Caldalkalibacillus thermarum: one gene and its partner. The protein of the gene in region 2 interacts with the protein of the main gene of each other region in a pairwise test. Links are inferred from orthologs where the notes say so. Each region holds a gene or a part of one and is shown on either strand. Other genes may lie near its edges. The genes, in order: IEW48_RS11115 and rlmB.

What was found.
Region 1: the proteins of rlmB (region 2) and IEW48_RS11115 interact in binary tests that used the Escherichia coli proteins (3 or more experiments, as listed by UniProt). The link is inferred for Caldalkalibacillus thermarum from one-to-one orthologs.

Annotation. Positions count from the first base shown.
Region 1 is NZ_BMKZ01000027.1:28,358-31,597, reverse strand. Bases 297-3,213 are described here. They hold IEW48_RS11115 (NAD(P)H-hydrate dehydratase), read left to right. Parts: upstream 297-917; coding sequence 918-2,510; downstream 2,511-3,213. Other genes in these bases: IEW48_RS11110 (sodium-dependent transporter), read left to right, coding at 2,761-3,213; IEW48_RS11120 (cobalamin-binding protein), read left to right, coding at 297-915. Also shown: more of IEW48_RS11120, read left to right, coding at 85-296; more of IEW48_RS11110, read left to right, coding at 3,214-3,240. UniProt on the Escherichia coli protein: Bifunctional enzyme that catalyzes the epimerization of the S- and R-forms of NAD(P)HX and the dehydration of the S-form of NAD(P)HX at the expense of ADP, which is converted to AMP.
Region 2 is NZ_BMKZ01000012.1:49,550-52,777, reverse strand. What follows is about bases 193-3,097. They hold rlmB (23S rRNA (guanosine(2251)-2'-O)-methyltransferase RlmB), read left to right. Parts: upstream 193-1,225; coding sequence 1,226-1,969; downstream 1,970-3,097. Other genes in these bases: sigH (RNA polymerase sporulation sigma factor SigH), read left to right, coding at 2,562-3,097; IEW48_RS06660 (NYN domain-containing protein), read left to right, coding at 1,982-2,491; IEW48_RS06670 (Mini-ribonuclease 3), read left to right, coding at 804-1,229; cysS (cysteine--tRNA ligase), read left to right, coding at 193-793. Outside these bases: more of cysS, read left to right, coding at 1-192; more of sigH, read left to right, coding at 3,098-3,218. UniProt on the Escherichia coli protein: Specifically methylates the ribose of guanosine 2251 in 23S rRNA.

The DNA of each region.
Region 1 (3,240 bases), on a different replicon or contig from region 2:
GTTGGCTTATGTATGGATGTGCCGGCTTGGGCGGGGGCCGTTTGTGCTATGATAGAATTAAACACTAAAGGGAGTGACGCTGGTATGCGTATCGTGTCCATCTGCCCCAGTAACACCGAGTTGTTAGGGTATCTGGGATTGGAGAGCGACATCGTCGGTGTGGACAATTATTCCGATTGGCCTGAAGAGGTTCACCACTTACCGCGCCTTGGCCCTGATTTGAACATCGATATGGATGCGGTTGAAAAGTTGAAACCTGACCTGGTGGTGGCCTCCTTAAGTGTGCCGGGGATGGAAAAAAATATAGAGGCCCTCAAGGCTCGTCAGCTGCCTTATATTGTGCTCAACCCCAACAGTTTGGAAGAGATCGGTCAGGATATCTTGGAATTGGGGAAACATACACATCGGGAGCAAGAAGCGCACAAGGTCTATCATGCTTATCAAAGGGTATTGGAAGCATACCGCAAGCTAAGCCAAAGGGTGCAGTACTGGCCGGCATTGTATTGGGAATGGTGGCCCAAGCCGGTATTTACACCAGGAAAAACAAATTGGCTGACGGAGATCAGTGAACTGGCCGGAGCGAGGAATGTGTTTGACGATATGCCCCAGGCTAGTGTGCAAACGGACTGGGATGAGGTTATAAGACGCAATCCCGACTATATTTGCCTGGCTTGGGTAGGGGTGGAGAAACGGCGCATCAAACCGGAACTGGTTCGGACGAGACCGGGCTGGACGGAAATGCCGGCTGTCCGCGAAAAGCGCATTCTTGTGCTGGACGAACCGCTATTTTGCCGCCCCTCGCCCCGCCTGTTGACCGGCCTGCAAAAATTGGCGGCTTTGCTTCATCCCGGCCATTTTCCGGCTGTTCAAGAAGGACGCGATGTGCTTAAAGACCATTTGGCAAGGGGGAAATAAGCATGTATGTGCTTGGTCAGGATGATATGCGCAAGATGGACCGCTATACGATTGAACAGCTTGGTTTACCTGGAGTGGTGTTGATGGAAAATGCGGGAGCCAGGGTCACAGAAGAGATCGTCCGCCTTGTGGCTGAAAAAGGGGACAACGGGACAAGGTATCCCATCATGATCCTGGCCGGCCATGGTCATAATGGGGGAGACGGGTTTGTCGTAGCCAGAAGGTTGTCCGACTTGGGGTATAAGGTCAAACTGTGCCTGTTGGCAGCCCCGGAGAAGCTGGCAGGGGATGCTAAAGTGCATTACGAGGTGTACCGCAGGCGGAATTTACCCTTCTGGTCGGTGCAAGATGCTTCACTTGAAGAACTGTTTATCCTGTTAGAGCCGGCCCCGGTTATTGTTGATGCGATGTTGGGCACAGGAATCAAGGGAGAGGTTCGTTCCCCTTACAGGGAAGTCATTGGCTGGTTAAACCGCCATAGGCAGGACAAAACAGTTGTCGCTGTTGATCTTCCCTCAGGATTGTGCGCCGAGACAGGCAAGGTGCAAGGAGAGGCTGTTAGGGCCACGCACACCATCACCTTTGTCTGCCCTAAAAAAGGTTTTTTCTTACAGGATGGCCCTCAATACATTGGGGAGTGGAAAGCTGTTGACATTTCTGTGCCGCCGTCACTGGCAGAAACCTTGCACCTCAATGTCCCTTTGCTCATTACGGATGACGATGTTCATGAGGCCTTGCCCCGGAGGAAGTCTCATGGTCACAAGGGAAGCTTTGGGCATGCACTGGTCATCGGGGGTTCATCTGCTTATGTTGGGGCTCCCCTCTTTGCTGCCCAGGCAGCTTTAAACAGTGGAGCAGGACTGGTTACACTGGCCGTGCCGGACATCATTTATCCCCAGCTGGCTGCCCAATCACCGGCCACCATTTTCTTGCCTCTGCCAACGGAAAATGGTTACTTAGCACAGGATGCACTTCAAGTGCTGGAAAATAAGTTGGAGACATACGACACACTGGTCGTGGGGCCGGGATTGGGGCGCTGGCCGGGAGGAAGTGAGTGGCTTGCCCGGCTGTTAAAACTGGCCCACATGCCCGTTGTGGTGGATGCAGATGGCTTGGCGATGCTCAAATCCCATCTCAGTCTGCTGCGTCTGCTGCCAAAAAGGGACCGTCCCGTGATCTTGACTCCTCATCCAGGAGAAATGGCCCGGTTGCTGGGTACCACGGTCGGAGAAGTGGAAAGTGACCGGCTGGGGATTGCCCAACGTTTTGCCCAGGAGCACGGCGTGTTTTTGGTGCTTAAAGGGCACCGCACTGTACTGGCTACACCGGAAGGGAAGGTATGGATTAATCCACTCGGTCATGATGCTTTGGCTAAAGGCGGATCGGGAGATATTTTGTCTGGAATCATCGCTGCTTTTGTTGCCCAGGGTGCTGCACCCGAGCAAGCTGTCATTGCGAGTGTTTATATTCATGCCTTGGCAGCAGAACGCTGTGCCGCGGAAAAATCAAGGTACAGTGTCCTGCCAACCGATGTGCTGGAAGCGCTTGGTCCTGCCATTTTGTCCATTGTGGACCCGGCCCGATCTGGTCAGTAAAGGGGAGATTGGCGGTCTCCCCGGCCACATGTTTCGTCACGAAACGACAAAATTGAGAAAAATCTCTTGATCTTTTAGTCCTATTGTTATATATTTAAACAGCAGATATTTTTTGTAAAGGATATGAACAATGTAAATATACCAAATTAACAAACAAAACAAAAATGTCAAATTGTCCCCTGTTTATTCAGTATACGCCACAAAAAAAGCAAGCATCATACTAAATGTAACGAAAAAAAGGAGGATAGGTATGGGACAACATCGTGAACAGTGGGCGTCACGCTGGGGGTTTATGTTGGCCGCCGTGGGATCTGCGGTTGGTCTCGGCAACATTTGGCGTTTTTCTTATGTTGCTGGGGAAAACGGGGGAGCCGCATTTTTACTCGTTTACGTATTGTGTGTGCTGCTGATTGGCTTTCCGGTTATGATGGCTGAATTTATGCTGGGGCGCCGCGCGCAAAGTGATGCGGTTGAGTCCTTTACTAAACTGGCACCCGGGAAGCCCTGGTTTATCGGGGGCGGGATTGCTGTAGCCGCAGCGTTTATTATTTTGACCTTCTACGGTGTCATTGCCGGCTGGTCCTTAAAATATTTTGTGGCTTATCTGACGGGCGGGCTGTGGGATCCCCCCGCTGTAGAAGATGGTTTTGCTGGTTACTTCACCAATTTTATTACCGACCCTGTGGAACCGGTTATTTGGCAAGCCATCTTTATGGCCTTGACCATCGGC
Region 2 (3,228 bases):
CAGGCCTGGATGGCACATTGAATGCTCGGCCATGATTAAAAAATACTTGGGAGAGACCATCGACATCCACGGTGGTGGTTTAGACTTGACCTTTCCCCATCATGAAAATGAGATTGCCCAGACGGAAGGCTTAACCCACAAGCCACTCGCCCGGTACTGGATGCATAATGCCATGGTGACGATCAATCAGGAAAAAATGTCCAAATCATTGGGCAATGTGGTTCGGGTTAACGACCTTTTAAGCCGGCATGATCCGCAAGTGTTACGCTTCTTTATGCTTACCGGCCATTACCGCAGCCCGATCAACTACAGTGAGGAACTGTTGAACCAGGCTAAAAACGGTCTTGAACGCCTGAAGACGGCAGTGGCCAACCTGGAACATGCCCTCAAAAGCTCTGCCGCTGGCGCGCCAGATGAAGAGCACCCAGCCGTGGCAACAGGCAAAAGGAAGTTTGAAGAGGCGATGGATGATGATTTTAATACGGCCAATGCGATCAGTGTCCTGTTTGAGCTGGCCAGAGAAGCCAACACTTATTTAAACCAAGGGGAAGGCCATCCCGCCGTGTTGAAGTCATTCCGGGATACTCTGGTTGGACTGGCAGGCGTCCTGGGCTTGAAGCTGGAGGAAGAACAAGCGTTGTTGGACGAGGAAATAGAGCGTTTGATTGAAGAACGGAATAAAGCGCGCAAGGCCAGAGATTTTGCCACAGCGGATCGCATCCGGGACCAATTAGCTGCCCGGGGCATCATTTTGGAAGATACCCCCCAAGGTGTCCGTTGGCGCAGAAGGTGATGGATGAAAGATGAGACCCTTTATGCCCAAACTCCCCCACTCCCCCCATTTGTATAATGGTTTAACCTTGGCCTATGTGGGGGATGCCGTGTATGAGGTGTACGTCCGTGTACACCTGTTAGAACTGGGGAAAACACAAACCTACCGCCTGCATCAGGCGGCGACCCGTTATGTATCGGCCAAAGCACAGGCCAAAGTGTTAAGCTGCTGGCTGGAGGAGAACGTGCTGACGGAGGAAGAACTAGACATTGTCAGGAGGGGACGAAATGCCAAGGTGCGCACGGTCCCCAAGCATACTGATCTGGCCACCTATCGTTTGGGAACCGCCTTTGAAAGCTTGATTGGTTATTTATATTTAAAGCAGCGCATACAGCGGCTGGAGACCTTGATTCAACAGGCTTATGCCATTATAGAAGGGAATGAAAATGCATTGTGAAGCAGGAATGGATCGCAGGAAAAAATCCGGTGTTAGAAGCTTTGCGGGCCCGGCATCCCCTGAACAAGCTATGGATAGCCAAGGAAAGTAAGGGGGCCGGGCTGACAGAGTTGATTCGTCAGGCCAAGGAACAGGGTGTTGTGGTTCAGCAAGTGCCCCGGAAGAAAATCGACCAAGTGACGGGAGAAATGGCGCACCAAGGTGTTCTTGCCTTTGTGGCGGCTTATACATACGCAGAGCTAGACACCTTGTTCAAGCGGGCAGCGGAGCGGAATGAACCGCCCTTTTTCCTCATTTTGGATGGCATCGAAGACCCCCATAACCTGGGTTCCATCTTGCGGACGGCGGATGCCACCGGCGCCCACGGCGTGATTATCCCTAAGCGGCGGTCGGCCGGTTTGACGGCCACTGTGGCCAAAACTTCAGCTGGAGCTATTCACTATGTACCGGTCACCAGGGTGACCAATTTGGCTCAGACGATTGAAGAATTAAAAACCAGGCATATTTGGGTGTGTGGCACAGCAACGGATGCCCAACAGGACTTCCGCCAGGCTGACTTTACCGTGCCGGTGGCTGTGGTGATTGGTAATGAAGGCAAAGGCATCAGCCGCCTGGTCCGTGAAAAATGTGACTATCATGTTAAGATTCCGCTGGCTGGCCGGGTAAGCTCGCTAAATGCCTCTGTGGCCGCCTCTGTCTTAATGTTTGAAGTTTACCGTCAGCGCCATCCAGTCTCGTAGGAGGGATGGCGTGTGGAGGAAATCTTGATTGTGGATGGATATAACGTGATTGGCGCTGCGAAAGACATGCTCCCCTTTGACCGGAATCGTTTGGAAGATGCCCGCGATTGGCTGCTGGATAAACTGGCTGATTATCAGGGTTATACAGGAACAAAAGTCTATGTCGTTTTTGATGCCCATCTGGTTCCTGGAATTGGCAAGGTGTACAGGGAACGTAACATTGAGGTGATTTTCACCAAGGAAAAAGAAACGGCCGATGAATGTATTGAAAAATTGGTGCGGCGCTTAAGGCGTGTTCAACGCCAAATTTATGTGGCCACCTCTGATTACACGGAGCAGCGCATTGTCTTTGGTGAAGGAGCTCTGCGCAAATCGGCCCGGGAGCTGTTAACCGAGCTGAATCATGTGGAGGCCAGGATCCGCCAAGACGTCCAAGACAAATATCAGCATAAGCCCAAATCAAAATTTCCGCTTACAAAGGAGATGGCAGAAATTTTTGAAAAGTGGAGAAGAGAAGGCTAGCCTTGTGTTGACGCGGTTTACGGGCTTCGGTATAATAGTCATACACACACAAGGGCTCGGAGGGATCGCGTTGCGCGCACAGTGCCAGGAAAAGGAAAACAAAGCACCTGACTACGAACAACTACCTGACGAAGAAGTGGTGGAACTGGTTAAGCAAGGGGACCTTAGGGCGCTTGAATACCTGATCAATAAATATAAAAGCTTTGTTCGGGCCAAAGCCCGCTCCTACTTTTTGATCGGTGCTGACCGGGAAGACATCTTTCAAGAAGGTATGATCGGCCTGTACAAGTCCATCCGTGATTATAAAGAGGACAAGCTGACCTCATTTAAAGCCTTTGCTGAATTGTGCATCACCCGGCAGATCATTACAGCCATTAAAACCGCTACCCGCCAAAAACATATTCCCCTCAACTCCTATGTTTCACTGGACAAGCCTATTTATGACGATGAGTCAGACCGGACGCTAATGGATGTTTTGTCTGGCACAAGGGTATCGGATCCGGAAGAGTTAATCATCAATCAGGAAGAATTTGATGATATTGAAGTCAAGATGAGTGAGATTTTAAGCGATTTGGAACGCCGGGTGCTCATGCTCTATTTAGATGGCCGGTCGTATCAGGAAATCGCTGTAGACCTGAACCGTCACGTTAAATCGATTGATAATGCATTACAACGGGTGAAGCGCAAGCTTGAACGATACCTTCAGGTCCGGGAAGAAAATGCGTAATCCCTCAACA